DNA from 3 places in the Arthrobacter sp. NPDC056886 genome. Region 2 is predicted to be linked to each of the others. Evidence: predicted binding sites of a transcription regulator. Region 2 holds the regulator's gene; each other region holds the start of a gene.

Region 1 (6,903 bases), on a different contig from region 2:
GTGAGCACGGCCAGAACGACGGACGCGGCAACGATGCACAGCCCCTGGAAGAGGTTTGGCGCCGTGATGCCCGCCCCGGCGAGGGCCAGGACCAGCAACGGCCAGTGCCAGAGGTAGAGCGCATAGGAGTTGTCCCCCAGCGCCACCAGGGGTTTCCAGGTCAGGAAGCGGTCGACGCCGAACCGGCTGCCGCTTTGGCCGGCGGTGATGATCGCGGCGGCCGCCAGCGTGGGCCACAGCGCGATGAATCCGGGGAAGGAACGGTCCACGGTCAGCAGCAGCCCGCAGGAGAGCATGGCCGCCAGCCCGGCCCAGCCCAGTACGACGCGCAGGATCTTGCCCGGCTTCAGGTACGGCAGGGCGAGGGCCAGGAGCGAGCCGAGGGCGAACTCCCAGAGCCGGGCGCCGGTGTCGAAGTAGGCGTGGGCCTGGTTCGACGTGGTCTGCTGAATCGAGTACGCGAGGGACACGGCGAAGATGGCGCCGAAGGCCACGGCCAGCAGGGACCGGTATCGCAGCAGCGCGTGGTCCTGGCCGGTCCCTCGGCTGAGCAGGCGACGGAGCAGTCGGGAAAGAAGGGCCGTGCCGGCGAAGATGAGCGGCCAGAGCACGAACACCTGGCCCTGGATCGAGAGTGACCAGAAGTGCTGGAGCGGGCTCGCGCCCGAATGGTCCTGGGCGTAGTAGTCCACGGCGCTGTCCGCCAGGAGCCAGTTCTGCCGGTACAGCAGGGAGGCCCAGGCCTGCTCGAGGACGTCGGGCCAGCGGCTTTGCGGCAGGATGGCCCAGGTGCCGGCGAGGACGCCGAGGATCACCACGACGACGGCGGGCAGCAGGCGTTTGAGCAGATGCAGCCAGTGGCTCAGCAGCCGGAGCGGCGCGCCGCTTTCGACTTTCCGCGTGAAGCTGAGGGTCATCAGGAATGCCGAAATGAGAAGGAAGATGTCTACGCCGCCGGAAACCCGGCCCAGCCACACGTGGTACGTGACCACCATGAGGACCGCGAGGGCGCGCAGGCCCTGGACTTCGGGGCGGTAGCTCGATTTTCGGCTCGCCGGAGAACCTGCGTCCGCCCTGGGCGGGGTGGCGATGGTTCGCTCGCTCGACACAGATAACCCTTCCGGCCAGTTTCCAAAACATCAATGTTACCGAAACGTAATTTTCTTGGCCAATCGCCGGCGCCCGCCGGGCCCCCGGAAAACCTGGCAGGGAGCCTCCACGCGCCCGGTTGCGGCGTACTCGCGGAGCCCGGACCGGCGGCGTCGGGTGCGGCGCGGAAGCTAGGCTGGGACGAGTCTGAGGAGGCCGCCAAGTGATCGTGCAGCTGCGCATTTGTGTCCCGGGAGAGTTGTCCGGAGTTGTTGTCGAAAGTTGTACGAGTCACGTCGGCGTCTCGGAAGTCGCGCTGGCCACGGGTGCTTCCGTCCTGCCGCCCGGGGACGTTATCCAGGTCCTGCTGGCGCGCGAATCCGTCGAGGGGCTCGTGGAGAAGCTCCACGTCCTCGATGTCCAGCAGCGCGGATCGATTTCGGTCCTCGAGCCGGACCTCGTGCTCTCAGACCGGGCCGACCGGGCGGAGGCGGAGGCGCCGGGTGAGGGCGCCGACGCCGTGATCTGGGACGAGGTGTCGCGGCAGACCGGCGAGGATTCGCGCCTGACGTGGAGTTTTCTGGCCTTCCTGGTCCTGGCGACCCAGCTGGCGGCCATCGGCATCGTGACCGACTCCACCATTGCGATCGTCGGCGCCATGGCCGTGGGCCCGGAGTTCGGCCCGCTGGCTGCGCTGGCCGTGGCCCTGGTCCGGCGCGAGCGGCGGCTCGGACGCGACGCGGCCGTGGCCCTCGGCGTCGGCTTTCCCGTGGCGATGCTGGCTGCCGCCCTGGCGGCGTGGCTGTCCGTGCCGCTCGGGCTGTTTCCCAGTGACGCGCTGAACCGCGGTTCAGCGGTTGAATTCATTTACCATCCGGGCCCTTACTCACTGATCGTCGCCGTCCTTGCCGGCATTGCCGGGATGCTGTCGGTCATCAGCCGGCGCTCTGCGGCGCTGATCGGGGTGTTCATTTCGGTCACCACAGTGCCGGCGGCGGGGTTTGTGGCTGTGGCGCTGGTCCTGGGCGAGTATCAGAAGGCGGCCGGCTCCGCCCTGCAGTTGTTCCTGAACCTGCTGGGAATCGTGGTGGCCGCCGTCGGGGTTCTCATCTTCTACCGGCTGGTGACCAAGCGGCTGTCGCCGGACGCCGCACTGCGGCTGCGGCGCAGGGCGGACGGTTCACGGCGTTGACGGCCGGGCGTTAGGACCCGACGGGTGTGGGACTGCCGGGCCGACCGACCGGACCCGCCGGGCCCAAGGGACTGCAGGAATGGGGCTGCCGCAACCAGAGACCGGCGGAATGCCGGACTGCCGGAATGCCGGGGTGTTCGCGCCAGCATCCGGGCAATTTGTAGCCGGAACCCTGCAGACGCGCGGCAGAACCCCGGCAGAGTCCCGAAAGACAAAAGGACGGCCCGGCAAGATGCCGGACCGTCCCTGTGCGGGCGGAGCCTAGTGCTTGTGCCCTGCGTGCTCGTCTTCGTCAGCCGGCTTTTCGACCACGAGGGTTTCCGTGGTGAGGACCAGTGCCGCGATGGATGCCGCGTTGCGCAGAGCCGCACGCGTCACCTTGACGGGGTCGATCACGCCGGCGGCGATCAGGTCTTCGTATTCGCCGGACTTGGCGTTGAAGCCCTGGTTCACGGCGGATTCGGCCACCTTGGCAACGACGACGTAGCCGTCGAAGCCGGCGTTCTGCGCGATCCAGCGCAGCGGCTGGGTCAGGGCGCGGCGGACGATGCCGACGGCCGCAGCCGCGTCACCTTCGAGGGCCTGGACGGCTGCGTCCTCGTCGAGCGCCTTCAGCGCGTGGATGAGGGCGGAACCGCCGCCTGCCACGATGCCTTCTTCGAGGGCAGCGCGGGTCGAGGACACAGCGTCCTCGATGCGGTGCTTCTTTTCCTTCAGCTCAACCTCGGTGGCAGCGCCAACCTTGATCACGCCGATGCCGCCGGCCAGCTTGGCCAGGCGTTCCTGCAGCTTTTCCTTGTCCCAGTCCGAATCGGTCCGGGTCAGCTCGGCGCGCAGCTGGGCAACACGGGCGGCGACGTCCTCGGCCGAACCGGCGCCGTCGACGATCGTGGTGTTGTCCTTGGTGACCGTGATGCGGCGTGCGGTGCCAAGCACCTCGAGGCCAACGGTGTCCAGGCTCAGGCCCAGCTCCGCGGAGACAACCTGCGCACCCGTGAGGGTCGCGATGTCCTGGAGCATGGCCTTGCGGCGGTCACCGAAGCCCGGCGCCTTGACGGCGACGACGTTCAGCGTGCCGCGGATGCGGTTGACGATGAGCGTGGACAGGGCCTCGCCCTCGACGTCTTCGGCAATGATGAAGAGCGGCTTGGAGCTCTGCAGCGCCTTTTCCAGCAGCGGCAGGAAGTCCTGCACCGAGGAGATCTTGCCCTGGTTGATCAAGATCAGGGCGTCCTCGAGGACGGCTTCCTGGCGTTCTGCGTCGGTGACGAAGTACGGGGACAGGTAACCCTTGTCGAACTGCATGCCCTCGGTGAGGACCAGCTCGGTCTGCGTGGTGGAGGATTCCTCGATGGTGATCACACCATCCTTGCCGACCTTGCCGAATGCCTCGGCCAGGAGCTCGCCGACCTCGTCGCTCTGGGCGGAGATTGCGGCTACGTTGGCAACCTGCGTGCCTTCAACCGGGCGCGCGTTCTCCAGCAGGCGGGCGGCGACGGCCTCGACCGAAACCTCGATGCCACGCTTGATCTCGCCCGGCGCGGCGCCTGCCGCTACGTTGCGCAGGCCTTCCTTGACCAGGGCCTGGGCCAGGACGGTGGCGGTGGTGGTGCCGTCACCGGCAACATCGTTGGTCTTGGTGGCGACCTCCTTGGCAAGCTGCGCGCCAAGGTTCTCGTAGGGGTCGTCCAGCTCGACTTCACGGGCGATGGTCACGCCGTCGTTGGTGATCGTGGGGGCGCCCCACTTCTTGTCCAGTACGACGTTGCGGCCGCGCGGGCCCAGCGTGACCTTGACGGTGTTGGCGAGCTTATCGATGCCGGCTTCAAGCGACCGGCGGGCAGCGTCGTTAAACGCAAGCTGCTTTGCCATGGTTTTGTCCTTTCAAGACAGAACCCCGCGCAACTGATCCATACAATGCGTAAGGATCGGCTGCGCGGGGGTCCAAGAGAGTTACTTTACGACGATCGCCAGAACGTCGCGGGCGGAGAGCACGAGGTACTCGGTGCCGCCGGTCTTGACTTCGGTTCCACCGTACTTGGAGTAAATGACGACGTCGCCAACGGCAACGTCGATGGGAACGCGGTTGCCGTTGTCATCAAAGCGGCCGGGGCCTACTGCAACAACTTCGCCTTCCTGCGGCTTCTCCTGTGCGGAGTCCGGGATAACCAGGCCGGAAGCCGTGGTCTGCTCGGCTTCGAGCGGGCGGACAACAATACGATCCTCAAGAGGCTTAATAGAGACCGACACTCGGACCTCTCCTTTTCGTCAGAAAATTCGTGGACTATGAAGCGCTGATGCCAAGGCGCACAGACCGTCGTCGCGGTGCCGGCAGCATGCCTGGCGGAACGCGCTTCATGTATTAGCACCCTCCTAGGGAGAGTGCTAATGACGACTCTATGTAAATGGTTAGCACTCGGTCAAGGCGAGTGCCAGAAATTCGTTCGGGGTGAACATTTCCCCCGGTGGGACATGCCCATTCTTTGCCGCGGCGAGGGGACACTTGGGCCTCATGCTCACGGCCCGCGCTGAGCGATTGACATGTCCTCCGGGGTGCGGTTCAGGGCCGCCCGGTGGCACATGCTCACTCCTGGCACGGAGTAATGGACATGCTCAACGAGTGCCGGTGGGCCATAGGAACATGCCCAATCTTTGCCCCGACGAGAGGACACCTGGGCATCATGCTCTCTGTCTGCGCTGAGCAATGGACAGGCTCAAGCGGTTGCGGGCTGCTCGGGAGGACATGCTCACTCTTGGCGCCGAGCGACGGACTTGCTCAGCGGATTCGGGCTGCCCGAGGACATCCTCACTCTTGATGCTGGACCACGGGCATGCCCAACCAGTTCAGGCGAGGCAAAGGAACATGCCCAATCTTTGCCCCGACGAGAGGACACCTGGGCATCATGCTCTCTGCCTGTGCTGAGCAATGGACATGCTCAAGCGGTTGCGGGCTGCCCGGGAGGACATGCTCACTCTTGGCGCCGAGCGACGGACATGCTCAGCGGATTCGGGCGGCCCGAGGACATGCTCACTCTTGATGCTGGACCACGGGCATGCCAACCAGCGCAGGCGGGGCAATGGAACATGCCCAATCTTTGCCCCGACGAGAGGACACCTGGGCATCATGCTCTATGTTGGCGCTGAGCGACGGGCATGCTCAGCGGTTGCGGGCTGCGCTGGAGGACATGCCCAGTCCTGGTGCTCAGCGACGGACATGCCCAGCGGATTCGGGCTGCCCGAGGACATGCTCACTCTTGATGCTGGACCGAGGGCATGCCCAATCAGTTCAGGCGGGGCAAAGGACCATGCCCAATCTTTGCCCCGCCGAGAGGACACCTGGGCATCATGCTCACTCTTGGCGCCGAGCGACGGACATGCTCAGCGGTTGCGGGCCGCCCGGGAGGACATGCCCAGTCCTGGCGCTGAGCGACGGGCATGCTCAGAGGGTGCCGGCTGCCCGGGAGGACATGTCCACTCCGTGTGCCGAAGGGTGGGCATGTCCCGGGGACCGTGATCGCGTGACCGCGTGGCTGTCGCTAGCGCGCGCCTACTGGCCTGCGAGGTCTTCGAAGTCCACGTCCTGGCCGTCGTCTTCGTCCGTGTTCCGGCCTTCGTCGTTCCGGTGCCGGTACACCAGCACGCCCCCGGCGGCGGCCAGCAGGACTCCTGCAATGAGGAAGATGATGCCGCCGAGCCGGGCGGCAGCATAGGTGTCCCGGATGGCCCGGGCCTCGTCCGTGGCGTCCTGGACGTTCTTGCCGCCCACGGAATACACGGTGGCGTTGAAGGAATCGAGGAAGAAAATGATCACCAAGAGGGCGATGCTCACGACGGCGATCACAGCGCCGGCGATTAGTGCCGGCCGGGCGTACCGGGCCAGCCCCTGCGGGCTCCGGCGCCCCTGCCCGGCGTCGTCGTTCCCGGCCGCGCCCTGCCCGGTTGTGTCCGCTGAGGTGCTGTCGCCTGTGCCGCTGTCTTCCATCCGTCAAGCCTAGCCCCCGTGGTCCGGTCACAGCGTGCCCGCGGAGCTCAACTACGCTGGATGGCATGACTGACGCACCGCAGGAACATATTGCCCCGATCCTCACGCCCGAGGGCTGGGAGCTGCTGGCGTCGCTGGGCCCGTACCGCGAGGACGAGGCCTTCCGCCTGACTGCGGCGCTGCGCAAGGCCGGCCACTCCCCCGAGATGGTCTCTGCCGTGCTCACGCAGTCCCGGCTGCGGACCAAGGCCGAGGCCAAGTTCGGGGAGTTCGCCCGGCAGATGATCTTCACCAAGGCCGGCCTGGAGCAGGCCACCCGGCTGACGGTGGCGGCGCGGCACGCGCAGCGGTTCGCGGAAGCCGGGATCGGCCACGTTGCGGACCTCGGCTGCGGGCTCGGGGCGGACGCGATGGCTCTGGCCTCCCTGGACCTCGTGGTTACCGCGGTGGAAATGGACGAGGCGACCGCCGCCTGCGCCACGATGAACCTCATCCCGTTCCGCAACGCCACCGTGGTCCACGCGGACGCCACCTCGGTGTCGCTGGACGGCGTCGACGGCGTCTGGCTCGACCCGGCCCGACGCACCACATCCACCTCAGGAACCAAAAGGATCTGGGATCCGGAGGATTTCTCCCCTCC
Region 2 (6,903 bases):
GTTCCAAGAATACTTGCTCGGGGGCGGAAATGGAGATCAGGGAGCGTCCGCCGCGGCAAACTAGGGCACGGTGAGGAAGTCAATGACCTCTTCCACGCGGCCCAGCAGGGACGCCTCCAGGTCCGCATAGCTGCGGACAGCCCCCAAAAGTTTCTGCCAGCCGAGGCCGACGTCCTCCTTCGTGGAGTGGGGCCACCCGAAAGCCATCAGGATGCCTGTCTTCCAGTCAACGCCGCGGGGGATCACGGGCCACTTTTCAATACCCAGGACCGCTGGCCGGATGGCCTGCCACACATCCACGTAAGGGTGGCCCACAATCAGGACGTTGCCGGCGGCGCCCGGTGAGGCCATCACGGCGTCGGCGATCCGTGACTCCTTGGAGTTGGGCACCAGGTGGTCCACGAGCACGCCGAGGCGGCGGCCGGGGCCCGGACCGAATTCCGCCACGGCGCCCGCGAGGTCGTCAATGCCGTGCAGGGGTTCGACGACGATGCCCTCCACGCGGAGATCATCGCCCCAGACCTTCTCCACCAGTTCGGCGTCGTGCTTTCCCTCCACCCAGATGCGGCTGGCCTTGGCCACCTGGGCGCGGTGCCCCGCCACCCGGACCGAGCCCGACGCCGTGCGGCCGGCACCGGCGGTCGGCGCCGCCTTCTTCGGGGCCGGAGGCATCAGTCGGATCGGCTGGCCCTCCAACAGGAAGCCAAAGCCGAGGCGGAAGGACCGGGACTTGCCCCGCCGGTCCTCCAGTGCCACCACATGCATGCCGCCGGACTTCTCCACCCGGGTCACGGCTCCCACCCAGCCGGACTGGACCTCCTCGAGGACCATCCCGCGTTCCACGGGGACTTCCGGCAACTGGGTCTTGGCGGGGGCGGACAGGTCCTGGGGTCCCCAGTTCTGGTACGACATCTCTACACGCTTACTTTGCACTCGGAATGTACGGCGGTCAGTGGAACTCTCCGGGTCCGGAACCGGGCCGCGGTGGCGCGGCAACGGCAGCGGCGGCCACGGTCCCGGCACCGGCGTGACGGGAATCGCGGCCCCGCGGGCCACGCCTGGAGCGAATCCAATGCTAACAACGCGGCGACTCATATTAGACTGGTTAGCACTTAGGCATGTCGAGTGCTAACCCTTGTCCCCAAGACGGCCGTCTCTGTATTACCTCTCGGTACTACTTCTGGACGCAAACGGGACAAGGCGGGTGGCACCGGCTGCGGGACAGTCGATTGGAGGTGGAGCGTGAGCGAACCGCGCAAACTCGAAGTGCTGCGCGCCATCGTGGAGGACTACGTCCATTCGCGTGAGCCCGTTGGTTCCAAAGCGCTCGTAGAACGGCATCATCTCGGCGTGTCCAGTGCCACCATCCGAAATGACATGGCGGCGCTGGAAGACGAAGGTCTGATCACGGCGCCGCACACCAGCGCCGGCCGGATCCCCACCGACAAGGGCTACCGGCTCTTCGTCGACCAGATCTCAGCGGTGAAGCCGTTGTCCCACGCCGAGCGCCGGGCCATCCAGGCATTGCTGGAAGGATCCGAGGACCTCGACGACATCCTCGACCGGACCGTAAGGCTCCTCTCCCACCTGACCAACCAGGTCGCCGTCGTGCAGTATCCGCTGCTTAGCCGCGCGAGGGTGCGGCATATAGAGTTCGTGCTGTTGGCCCCCCGGAAGGTGCTGATCGTCCTCATCGCGGACACCGGCAAAGTGGAGCAGCGCGTCATCGACGTCGGGCAGGACATTCCCGACGACGCCCTGGCGGAGCTGCGCACGCGCTTCCTGGCGAGCCTCACCGGAACCCCGCTGAGCCTGCTGCCCCAGCTGCTGCCCGCCGTCGTCGCCGGTGGCCCGCCTGCGCGCCGTGGTCCGGCGCAGGCGCTGGCCCGCGGCCTGGAGGCCCTGGCCACGAGCAGTCGCGAGGAGCGCATGGTCATGGCCGGCACGGCGAACCTGGCGCGGTCCAATGTGGACTTCCCGCTCAGCATCGGCCCCGTGCTGGAGGCGCTCGAGGAACAGGTGGTCATGCTCCGCCTGCTCAGCGAAATGGCCGAAGACCCCCGCGGTGTGACCGTCAGCATCGGGCGGGAAAACCCCTACGACGGTCTCGCCGAGGCCTCGGTGGTGGCCACCGCCTACGGCCCGGACGCCACGGCCAAGGTCGGCGTCCTTGGACCCACCCGGATGGACTATCCCACCACCATGGCCGCCGTCCGCGCGGTGGCCCGCTACCTTTCGAGGATCCTGGGGCCCTGACGGGCCTGGGACCAACACGACTTCTTGCCCCACAGGCAGTGCCCCACCGGCAGTACAAAAAGGAAGAGATACAGACTTTGACCAGCCACTATGACGTTCTTGGAGTCTCCCGCGACGCAACGGGGGAGGAGATCAAGAAGGCCTACCGGAAACTGGCCCGGACCCTCCACCCGGACGTGAACCCGGGAGAAGACGCCTCGGACCGGTTCAAGGCCGTCACCCACGCCTATGAGGTTCTCTCCGATCCGCAGAAGCGGCGGGTGTATGACACCACCGGCAACGAGAACGGCACCGACAACGGCTTCGGCGGCGGCAGCTACTCGGGCCAGGGCTTCGCCTTCCAGGACATCTTCGAGACCTTCTTCGGCGCGGGCGGCGGCCAGGGCGGCCCGGCGTCCCGGGTCCGCCGCGGCCAGGACGCACTGATAAGCGTGCGGATCGACCTCCGTGACGCGGTGTTCGGCGTCAACAAGAAGCTCGAGGTGGACACGGCTGTGGTCTGCCCGACGTGCGAGGGCTCCTGCTGCCGCGAGGGCACTCACCCGGTGCGCTGCGATATCTGTGGCGGCAGCGGCCAGGTCCAGCGCGCTGTGCGCTCCATCCTGGGCCAGGTCATGACCTCGGCCCCCTGCGGATCCTGTGAGGGCTTCGGCACCGTCATCAAGGACCCCTGCAACGAATGCAACGGCCAGGGGCGGATCCGCAGCCGCCGCTCGCTGACCGTCAAGGTGCCGGCCGGCGTTGGCACCGGCACCCGCATCCAGTTGTCCGGCCAGGGCGAGGCAGGCCCCGCCGGCGGTCCGGCCGGGGACCTGTACGTGGAGATCCGTGTCAACAACGACGCCACGTACGTCCGGGACGGCGACGACCTGCACGCGAGCCTCAACATCCCGATGACGGCCGCCGCGCTCGGCACCGAAATCAGCCTCGACACCTTCGACGGGCAGCAGGAGATCGACGTCCGGGCTGGCACCCAGTCGGGCGAGATCATCACCCTGCGCGGCCTTGGTGTCACCCATCTGCGCGGCCACGGGCGCGGTGACCTGAAAGTGCACCTGCAGGTCGAAACACCCGGCAAGCTCGATGCCGCCCAGGAAGACCTGCTCCGCCAACTGGCCAAGCTGCGCGGCGAACACTTCACCGCCGGGAAGCTCGCGGCCAGCGGCGGCGTCTTCGCCAAACTCCGGGACCGGCTCGGTAACCTGTAGCGGTGAGTAACCCGGTCTTCTTCACCGCCCCCGGCACGCTGGACCAGCAGGTCCCCGGCTCCGCCTTCGTCCTGGAGGGCGCCGAGGCCCGCCACGCTGTCACCGTCAAGCGGATCGCCGTCGGCGAGTCCGTGGACATCGCCGACGGCGCGGGCAAACGGCTGACCGGCACGGTGACTGCCGCCCTGCCCGGTGAGCTGACCGTCGAATGCCTCGACCTTGCCGATGAGCCGCGGCCCGGGACCCGGCTGGTCCTGGTCCAGGCCCTCGCCAAAGGCGACCGCGACGAGCTTGCGGCCGAGACAGCCACCGAGCTGGGCATCGACGCCGTCATTCCCTGGCAGGCGGAGCGGTCCATTGTGCGGTGGAAGGCTGAACGGGCCGCGAAGGCACACGCCAAATGGCAGTCAGTGGTGACGGCAGCCGCCAAGCAGGCGCGCCGCGCCTGGATTCCGGAGGTCCGGGCGGCAGTCGACGGCGCCGCGCTGCAGGCGGCCGTGGCGGCCGCAGACCTGGCGGTCATCCTGCACGAAGATGCAGTCCGCCCGCTGCGGCAGGTACTGGAATCATGGCTGGAAACCGCGCAGCCTGGCGACGCCGGGTCCCGTGAAGTGCTGCTGATCGTGGGTCCCGAGGGCGGCATCAGCCCGCGGGAGGTGACCAGGTTGTGCGACGCAGGGGCGGTCACGGCCCTGTTGGGGCACCATGTGCTGCGCTCGTCCACCGCCGGGCCTGCCGCCACCGTGCTGGCCAGCGACGTCCTCGGCCGCTGGTGACCGGCCGCCTGCGTGGTGGCTTCCTGACGTTAAGGCTCGCGGGACTATTTAGTGCGCCAGGCTATTTAGCAGACTACTTAACGGTGAAGCCGCGGGTGTCCTGGAACACTTCCTTGGCGCTGTCGGACGCGTCCACCTGGGACACGCGGACTTCGTAGTTGCCCGGGCCGAGGTTCACGGACAAGGTGAACAACCCGGACTGGGTTGAGTCGGCCGAGGCCGTGGCGTTGCCGTTGAGGTAGGCCGTCTTGGCGTTGTCGCCGTCGCCGTCTACCTTGAGGATCGCCCAGCGGAGCTTTCCGCCCTGGACGGTGCTCCGGCCGCTGATTTTGACCGAACCGTCGGCCACTGACGTGCCTTCCTGCGGATCGATGATCCACACGGGTGCCACCATACCGGCGCCGCGGGAGGTCGGCTCGCCCAGCCGGACGTGGTTGAAGGCCACGTAGTCCGTGTGACCGTCAACCAGGACGACCACCTGGGCCTGCTGTCCGGCATCGATGAGGCCTGCGCTGGCCGCGGCAGCCGTCGCCGTGTAGACCAGCTGCTGGATGGCTCGCTCAGCCATGGACGCATCCACGTTGCTGTTGAAGGCATCCGCGGAGACATCCACCGTGATGACATTCTTGCCGGAAATCGACGTAGCCAGCTTCTTCGGGTTCTGCCAGGGCGTGAAGAAATCCGGGTCCAGCGGCGTCTCGGACATCATCACCCGGAGAGCGCGGGTGACGGGGTTGTCCTGATCCGGGACATCGCGGAACTCGCGGTAGAGGAACGCGTTGTCATTGCTCCTGCCGATCCAATACACCGGAGCCTTGTTCGACGTCTGGGCTGTTTCGAGCGGAGCGCTGGTGGTGGGGACGCCCGACGCCGGCGCAGGAATGAGCTCCGACGGGCTGCTGGAGTTCGTGATGCCGCTCTGCGGCGTCGCCACGCAGCCGGACAGGAGGAGGGCGGCGGGCAGCGCCAGCGCCAGCGCGGCGCGGCGGACGCGCCCCACCGTTGGCTGCTGAACTTCACGCTTCCTGATGCTGCTGTCCCTTCTTGTGCCCCGCGTCCCGGGGCGATGATCTGTTTGTAGCCGTCCTGGACCGCTGGTGTCCGCATATCCTTCACCTGCCGGAGAGTGGCCCGGCGATCCTGGGACAGCCGGATTCCAGCATGGCACACGGGCACGGCGCGGCAGCCGGGTTTCCGCCCCGGCGCGGGAACTGCAACGGGAACGATATGAGGCCGATACAAAGTTGATACCTAATTTCGCGCAGGGCACCGGTTCCTTGGCACGCAGGGGAAGGCCGGCGCAGCTCTATCCTGCGATGAGCTCCCGGACTGGCCCCTCATGCAGGGCCAAGTAGACATCGTCTCGGATTTGATTCGCCTCTGGATCTGTCATGGTCCGAGCGAGAGGACGCAGCACCAGACGTATCAGTGCATTGGCCTGGCCATCACGGATGCGAAGTCGTTGCCGCGCTGTTGCGGGGAGGTCTCGATAGGAAGTTAGGGCCAAGAGTTCGACGCGTTCCAGATCCTCAGCCTTCGCGCCTAATGCTGTTCGCACTCGGTCGCCGAGCACTTCAGTATCCATGTCCGCGGACACCACAATGGAGATGTCTCTGCGGATGGAGGGCATTTGCGAGACCGGTTTCCAACGGGACAGGTCCAACATCTGCTTTTTGATTCGCTCGTCCGCAGATCGCAGCAACCGGATGTCGGGGATGCCTTTGCGGAGCATCAGTGCCCGGTCCAAACCCATCCCGAGAGCCAGTCCAGACCACCTTGTAGGATCCAGGCCTGCTTCGGGGAAGAGATGAGGCGCCATGAGCCCGCATTCTGCTAGTTCGAGCCACTCGCCGTCCATGAGGACATCGACCTGCAGGCCTTCTCTGGTGTAGGGATGCAAGGCTGCAACTGCGCGCCATCGGGCCCCCGGAAGCACCGCCTGCACCAGCGATCCGATCATCTCCTGCAGGGTGTCGGCGCCGAGTTGTCCGCGCGAGCTGACGCGCCACAGGTCGACCTGGTGGGGAGTTCCCACGTGGGTGCGGTCGATACTGTCGCGTCGATAGACCAGGCCGGGGACGGCCCAGAGCTCGTCGATTGAGGCATCGGCGTCCAGTGCCCGCAGCTGCGACGGGATGGAAGCCGAGGTGTGGCTGCGGAGCATGACCGTTGGGCTGACGTAGCGGGAGTATCTTTGATCCCGCGTTACGTCCGACGCGCTGAACCCTAGGCGATCGTAGTTGTCGGCCACACTCACCAGGGGGCTGTGGCGGACGATTCGCTCTGGCACTCCCCATTCACGGCACAGAGCGTCGGTGATGCCCTGCAACAGCGTCTGCATCGCATGGGGCCGGTCGTCCGGATCTGAAAGATCTCGGATGGTTAAAGCGTCGTGGAGCTCGGAGGGGCGGAGGTACGTGAGCATGGCTGGTCCTTGTGTTCGGATCGAGTTGTGGGTTCTTCCCCCCGGACTCAATCCGGCGCCAGGACCTAGGCGCGCGCCTCAGAGCCCTCGCGACCGGGAACCGGTCGGGGGCAAATAAATCGACGCCTAGAGAGCATGCGATGACTATACCCCCAGCGCGCACCCAGAGCCCGGCGCCTCGGCTCTGGCGGTTTGGCCCTAGTTAGCTCTCAGCGTCAGTGTGCCGGGTCCGCTCGTC
Region 3 (6,903 bases), on a different contig from region 2:
TGTGGCCGTCCCCGCAGCCCTGATCCTGCTCCCCGGGCTGACTATATTCCGGTCCATGTATGTATTGACCATCGAGGAAACGGAGATTCTCATGGGCGCCGGCGGGATGCTCAACGCCGGGGCGATCGTGCTCGGCGTCGCTGCCGGCATCGTGCTCGGCGACACCCTGGCGCGGCCCCTGACGCGCAGCCTGGCGAGCAACGAACGGCGCAGGGCCCGCCGCCGCTAAGTGGCGCGACCGGGCCCTGCGCCCTGGATCTCGCGTGTAGGGTTGCTCCGTTAGATTTTGCGCTTCTAGATCTTGCTCAGTCAGATCTTGCCTATCGGCAGCTTCTTCTCCGCCTGGAAATCGTCCTCCACGCGGCCCCTGGCCCAGTAGCCCGAGAGGGAAACCTGGGCTCGCTCCAGCCCGCGTTGCACGTAGAAGACCTCCCGCAGGCCCTTCATGTAGCCCCGCTCGCCGTGGGCAAAGACCTGCACCCGTCCCTCGGGCCACTCGGCATCGCGCACGGCCGCGACCAGCAGGTCGCTCTCTCCGGCGGGGACGCCGCTGCGCAGGAGCCAGCGCAGCTCGACGCCGGCCGGTCCGGCAATGGCCTGGATGTCGGCGTCGCTGTCCACCTCAAGCAGGGCCAGGCCGCGGGCATCCGCCGGCAGGGATTCGATCGCGGCGCCGATGGCCGGCAGCGCGGATTCATCGCCGGCAAACAGGTACCAGTCCGCCGCTGGATCCGGGTTGTACCCGCCGCCCGGGCCCGTAAAGGTCATACGATCGCCGGGCTGGGCCGAGGCCGCCCAGGGGCCAGCGAGGCCCTCGTCGCCGTGGATCACGAAATCGATGGCCAGTTCCTGCGCCGCCGCGTCCACCCAGCGGACCGTGTACGTCCGGGTGTGCGGCCACTGAGCGCGCGGCATCGCTTCCCGTATGGCCCACAGGTCCAGCGGTTGCGGGTATTCGATGCCGGGTTGGGGAAAGGCGATCTTGACGTACCGGTCCACATAGTCGTTGTTGACGTACCCGGCGAAGCCTGGGCCGCCTGCGATGATCCGGACCATGTGCGGGGAGAGTTGTTCCCTGCGCAGGACCGTCAGGTCAGTCTGCGGACGCGAGTTCCGGGTGGCGGTGGTGGCGGCGGGGACGGAAGTCATGCAGCTAAGCCTAACCAAGAACCCTGGCCGGGAGCTCCGGACGAATGCCTGTTACGGCAGCGGCGGCAGTTCCCAGTCGACCGTCCCGTTGCCCTGTTCCTGCAGCAGGGCGTTGGCCCGGCTAAAGGGCCGCGATCCGAAGAATCCGCGGGAGGCCGAGAGCGGGCTGGGGTGGGCGCTGGCGATGACGGCAGCGGATCCCAGCAGCGGCCGCACGGACTCGGCGTCCTTCCCCCACAGGATCACGACAAGGGGAGCGTGGCCCGCGCCGGAGGCGGACGCGCGGCCGGCAACTGCCCGGATGGCCGTCGCCGTGACGGCTTCCCAGCCCTTGTTCCGGTGCGAGCCCGCCGCGCCGGCCCGGACACTGAGCACCCTGTTCAGCAGCAGTACGCCCTGTTCCGCCCAGCGGCTGAGGTCCCCGTGGACGCGCGGCGGGATGCCGAGATCGGCGTGAAGCTCCTTGTAGATGTTTGCCAGGCTGCGGGGGATCGGCCGGGTGGCGCCGTCTACGGCGAAGGACAGCCCCACGGCGTGCCCGGGCGTCGGATAGGGGTCCTGGCCCACCACCAACACCCGGACACCGGCCAGCGGCTGGCGGAAGGCCCGCAGCAGGTTTGGCGGCGATGGCAGCACGCCATGCCCGGCGGCCGCTTCGCCGGCGAGGAAGGTGAGGGCCTCCCGCAGCTGCGCCTCCACCGGCGCCAGCGCTTCTGCCCAGTCTGGAGCGACCAGATCGCTCAGCGACCGGCGCGCAAGGTCCTCGAAGCTGAGGTTGTCGATGGCTTCGGGTTCCAGTTCGAACAAGGCGTCGGAATCTGGTTCGGAAGGAAGTTCGGAGTTGGACACAGCCCCCATTCTTCCGCAGACGCCGGCCGCTCCGGCACCCCGCCAAATGACAAGCCTGTCATTCGGCCGTAGCATGGGACTGACTTTTGCCGGATCAGTTTGTCCGAATCAACCAGGGAGTGTGTCGTGGCCGAAACAGCGCAAGAGCACGTGCTCGCGGGGGATTCCGTCGGGTTCCCCGCTGCCGGTGCGGACCTCGGTGGGGTGTCCGCGGAGTCTCCGCTCAGCGCCCGCGACCAGCAGATGCTGGCCCTGGAGCGGCAGTGGTGGAAGTACGCGGGGGCCAAGGAACAGGCCATCCGCGAGCTGTTCGATCTGTCCGCCACGCACTACTACCAGATCCTCAATGCCCTCATCGATACCGAGGATGCACTGGCCCACGATCCCATGCTGGTCAAGAGATTGCGTAGACTACGTACATCACGCCAACGTGCCCGCACTGCCCGTCGTCTGGGAACAGATTCGTAAAGTCGCGTCACGAGCAGCCGGATGCGCACGTCCTGTTGCGTCCGTTCCGGCCTCGGGCACCCCGTATGAAATCAGCAAGGACGTCGTTTTACCATGACCAAATACGCTCGGGATGAATTTGATCGGGTCCCGGAGACCTCTACCCGGCAGGGTGTCCACCGGGCCGTCGCCGGAGCGCGCCGCCGGAGCCTGACGCCCATCCTGGCGGCTGGCTTCGTAGCGCTGGCCATTGGCCTGGTGGCCTTCCTGATCCTGCCGAAGCTTGGGTTCTCCGGAGGCCAGGCCGCGGCCGTGTCAGCCGGTGAGAGAGCGTCCGCGTCCGCCAGCAGTAGCCCGTCCGCATCGGGCCCCGCGAGCCCCAGCCCCGCGCAGACCAGCCCGGGAGTTGCGAGCACGGCACCCGCCGCCGCGCCGCCGTCGGCGACGCCCTCAGCGACGCCCAGCGCCGCAGCCGCCGGGGTGGACAAGACGCAGCCGGTGACGATCTACAACGGGACCACCACCGCTGGCCTCGCCACCCGCGTCGGCGGCACCGTCAGCTCCGCCGGCTGGACCGTGGGCCAGACAGGGAACTGGGGCGGTGTCCCGCAGCAGACGTCGGTGATTTTCTACAGCGGCGCGGAACAGAAGGGCAATGCCGAGGCGCTCGGAACGCTCCTGGGCATCGACACCCTGGTGGACTCCGCCGAGTTCAACGTGCCCCTTGTCGTTGTGCTGGGACCCGGCTTCCAGTAGTCAATTCCGGTTACGCCTCAATAACTATTCGACGGCGGACCTGCCCGCCGTCGGCGTTCCTGAGGGACGCTGTGGGTACAGTATCTGCGGATTTCTCTTCGCAGTCTGCGGCGCACATCGAGGTGGGCCGCACGCAAGCTAGCTGAAAGTGTGGACACCATGGCACTGGGAACCGTCAAATGGTTCAACGCCGAGAAGGGCTACGGCTTCATCACCGTGGACGGTTCCGAGAACGACGTCTTCGTGCACTGGTCCGCGATTGTCGGGGAAGGCTACCGCGCCCTGGACGAGGGCCAGCGGGTGGAGCTTGAAGTCGGCGAGGGCGAAAAGGGCCCGCAGGCTGAAAGCGTCCGGCCCGCCTAGTGGCACTGGCTTTCATCAAGAACCCCCGGCGGGACGCGGCAGGGCGCCCAGGAAGAACTTTGCCGCTGCGCCGTGCCCTGGCGGCGGGCACCCTCGCGGCCGTGACCCTGACGGGCTGCCTGGGACCTGCAGGCAGCGCCCGCGTGGCCAGCGCCGACGCCAGCGGTGACGGCACATTGCGCATCGGCCTGATCCTGGACAACACGGGGCGGCAGAACTTCCTCAACGCCCCTCAGCTCGCGGCCGCCAAACTCGCCGTCAAGGAGATCAACGCGGCCGGTGGCCACAAAGGCAAGCCGGTGGAGCTCCTGCCGGAAACCATCAGCGCTGACACCGCCGCGCAGGCGAAAGCGCTGGTTGCCGCCAAGGCTGACGTCGTGATCGGTCCGACTGATTCCAGCCGCGCTCCTGCTGCGATCGACGTACTGGCCAACGCCAAGGTAGCCGTCATCTCGCCGGCCAACTCTGCCAGCGGGCTCAGCAACTACAAGAGCGGCGGCTACTATTTCCGCACCTCGGCAGCCGACATCGCGCAGGCGTCCGCCCTCGCCAAGCTGGCCCAAGACGGCGGCGCCAAGACTCTGGCCGTGCTGCACGAGAAAGGCGACTACGGCAAGGACGTCGCCTCCGCCGTCGCCGGTGCGGCGAAACAGTCCGGGCTGGACGTCGTGGCGGACGCGGAGTTCACTCCCGGCCAGGCACAGCAGGCTGCCGCCACCGCCAAGGCCGCAAATCCCGACGCCGTCGTCCTGGTATCGCGCGACGGCGCGCAGGGTGCCATCGCCGAACTGAACAACGCCGGCCTGGCCGGCAAAAAACTTGTCCTCAGCGACGCGGCCGTCAGCCGGTATGGCTCCGGAGTGGGCACGCGGGCGCTCGAGGGCGCACGTGGGGTCCTGCCCGGCGTGTTCCCCTCCGCCGCCTTCCAGGAGGACCTTGTTGCCGTTGACCCCGGGCTGAAGGACATGGTGTTTGCCTCCGAGACGTACGACGCCGTCATCCTCGCCGCCGTCGCTGCCGCCGCGGCAGAAGACGACGCCGGAACCTCCATCGCGGCATCCCTCGTGGGGGTCTCCGGCGGAACTGCGCCAGCGGGCGGACAGGCCGCCGGCCAGCCCCCGAGCGAGTCGTGCACGAGCTACCAGGAATGCGTGGACGTCCTCCATGCGGGCAAGCGCCCTGACTATGACGGCCAGTCCGGACGGATCAAGTTTGATTCCCACGGGGACATCTCCGAGGCGAACTACATCGTCTACACCTACGGCGAGGACAACCTGCCCACAATGACCGGCACGGAGAGCGCCAGCAGCAGCGGCGGCTGATCGCTCCTAGCGTATTGTCCCCGCGTGGCGGGCGGTTCCTGCCGGGCACTGCTTGCACTCTCCCCGGGGGAGTGCTAATTATTGATTTAGCACTCCAGCGCATCGACTGCTAACACGACGCCCGGTTCGCCCGGCCGCGAAGTGGGGCAGCCGGTCCAGGAGCTAAAGGAACACCTTGCTGGGGTGAGATCCCGGACCCAGCGGCATACAGAGGCCGCGGGGTAGGAATCGTCCGTCGCGGGCACCACAGCGAAGGTTCATTCTTAACGACTGTCCCGAAAGGACTACTGCCGTTATGGCCAAGATCATTGCATTTGATGAAGAGGCACGCCGCGGTCTTGAGCGGGGCCTGAACATCCTCGCCGACGCCGTCAAGGTCACCCTCGGCCCGCGGGGACGCAACGTCGTCCTCGAAAAGAAGTGGGGCGCCCCCACGATCACCAACGATGGTGTTTCCATCGCCAAGGAGATCGAGCTGGATGACCCTTACGAGAAGATCGGCGCCGAGCTGGTCAAGGAAGTTGCCAAGAAGACGGATGACGTCGCAGGCGACGGCACCACCACGGCAACTGTGCTCGCACAGGCCCTGGTCAAGGAAGGCCTGCGCAACGTCGCGGCCGGCGCTGACCCGCTGTCCCTCAAGCGCGGCATCGAGAAGGCTGTTGACGCCGTGACCGTCGAGCTCCTGGCCTCCGCCAAGGAAATCGAGACCAAGGAAGAGATCGCCGCCACCGCGTCCATCTCTGCTGGCGACAACGAGATCGGCGCCCTGATCGCCGAAGCCCTCGACAAGGTCGGCAAGGAAGGCGTCATCACGGTCGAGGAGTCGAACACGTTCGGCCTCGAGCTGGAGCTGACCGAAGGCATGCGCTTCGACAAGGGCTACATCTCCGCCTACTTCGTCACCGACGCCGAGCGCCAGGAAACGGTCCTTGAGGATCCGTACATCCTGATCGTCAACTCCAAGATCTCCAACGTCAAGGAACTGGTTGCTGTCCTCGAAAAGGTCATGCAGTCCAACAAGCCGCTGCTGATCATTGCCGAAGACATCGAGGGCGAGGCCCTGGCCACCCTGATCGTCAACAAGATCCGCGGCACCTTCAAGTCCGTCGCCGTCAAGGCTCCGGGCTTCGGCGACCGCCGCAAGGCGCAGCTGGCCGACATCGCCATCCTCACCGGTGGCCAGGTCATCTCCGAGGAAGTCGGCCTCAAGCTTGAGACCGCCGGACTCGAACTCCTTGGCAAGGCCCGCAAGGTTGTTGTCACCAAGGACGAGACCACGATCGTCGAGGGTGCCGGCGACGCCGACCAGATCGCCGGCCGCGTGTCCCAGATCCGCGCCGAGATCGAGAACTCGGATTCCGACTACGACCGCGAGAAGCTGCAGGAGCGCCTGGCCAAGCTGGCCGGTGGCGTTGCAGTCATCAAGGCCGGTGCCGCAACCGAGGTCGAGCTCAAGGAACGCAAGCACCGCATTGAGGACGCTGTCCGCAACGCCAAGGCTGCTGTCGAAGAGGGCATCGTCGCCGGCGGTGGCGTTGCTCTGATCCAGGCCGGCGCCAAGGCGTTCGCGAACCTGCAGCTCTCCGGTGACGAGGCAACGGGCGCGAACATCGTCCGCGTTGCCATCGACGCCCCGCTGAAGCAGATCGCCTTCAACGCCGGCCTCGAGCCCGGCGTCGTGGTGGACAAGGTCCGCGGCCTGCCCGCAGGCCACGGCCTCAACGCAGCCACCGGCGAGTACGTCGACCTGCTGGCCGCTGGCATCAACGACCCGGTCAAGGTAACCCGCTCTGCCCTGCAGAACGCGGCTTCCATCGCCGGCCTGTTCCTCACCACCGAGGCCGTTGTAGCCGACAAGCCCGAGAAGGCTGGCGCCCAGATGGGCGGCGGCGACGACATGGGCGGCATGGGCGGCATGGGCGGCTTCTAACCACCCGCGCTAGCCTCCACCGGCTGTTCGACGACGGCGGTCCCACCTTCGGGTGGGGCCGCCGTTGGCGTTAATGCAGTCCAC

What was found. Region 2 encodes HrcA, which represses chaperone genes, less so after heat shock. Its sites were predicted from a motif close to TTNGCACTCGNNNNNNNCGAGTGCNAA; they were not measured.
Region 1: groES (co-chaperone GroES) is a predicted target of HrcA. The motif match lies at 4,691-4,717, and genes of this name have one in related genera.
Region 3: groL (chaperonin GroEL) is a predicted target of HrcA. The motif match lies at 4,973-4,999, and genes of this name have one in related genera.

Annotation. Positions count from the first base shown of each region.
Region 1 covers NZ_JBHUBT010000003.1:176,797-183,699, reverse strand. The annotation lists gene ACFRJ8_RS06640 (acyltransferase family protein) at 1-1,109, opposite strand, end outside; gene ACFRJ8_RS06635 (DUF389 domain-containing protein) at 1,313-2,281, shown strand; gene groL (chaperonin GroEL) at 2,543-4,153, opposite strand; gene groES (co-chaperone GroES) at 4,235-4,531, opposite strand; gene ACFRJ8_RS06620 (LPXTG cell wall anchor domain-containing protein) at 5,829-6,263, opposite strand; gene ACFRJ8_RS06615 (SAM-dependent methyltransferase) at 6,329-6,903, shown strand, end outside.
Region 2 covers NZ_JBHUBT010000006.1:317,696-324,598, reverse strand. The annotation lists gene ACFRJ8_RS12875 (DUF3097 domain-containing protein) at 61-912, opposite strand; gene hrcA (heat-inducible transcriptional repressor HrcA) at 1,243-2,256, shown strand; gene dnaJ (molecular chaperone DnaJ) at 2,334-3,464, shown strand; gene ACFRJ8_RS12860 (16S rRNA (uracil(1498)-N(3))-methyltransferase) at 3,467-4,240, shown strand; gene ACFRJ8_RS12855 (GerMN domain-containing protein) at 4,314-5,240, opposite strand; gene ACFRJ8_RS12850 (hypothetical protein) at 5,547-6,665, opposite strand.
Region 3 covers NZ_JBHUBT010000011.1:64,093-70,995, reverse strand. The annotation lists gene ACFRJ8_RS18605 (threonine/serine exporter ThrE family protein) at 1-229, shown strand, start outside; gene ACFRJ8_RS18600 (siderophore-interacting protein) at 310-1,149, opposite strand; gene ACFRJ8_RS18595 (uracil-DNA glycosylase) at 1,201-2,007, opposite strand; gene ACFRJ8_RS18590 (DUF3263 domain-containing protein) at 2,125-2,466, shown strand; gene ACFRJ8_RS18585 (LytR C-terminal domain-containing protein) at 2,560-3,201, shown strand; gene ACFRJ8_RS18580 (cold-shock protein) at 3,361-3,564, shown strand; gene ACFRJ8_RS18575 (ABC transporter substrate-binding protein) at 3,624-4,886, shown strand; gene groL (chaperonin GroEL) at 5,182-6,819, shown strand.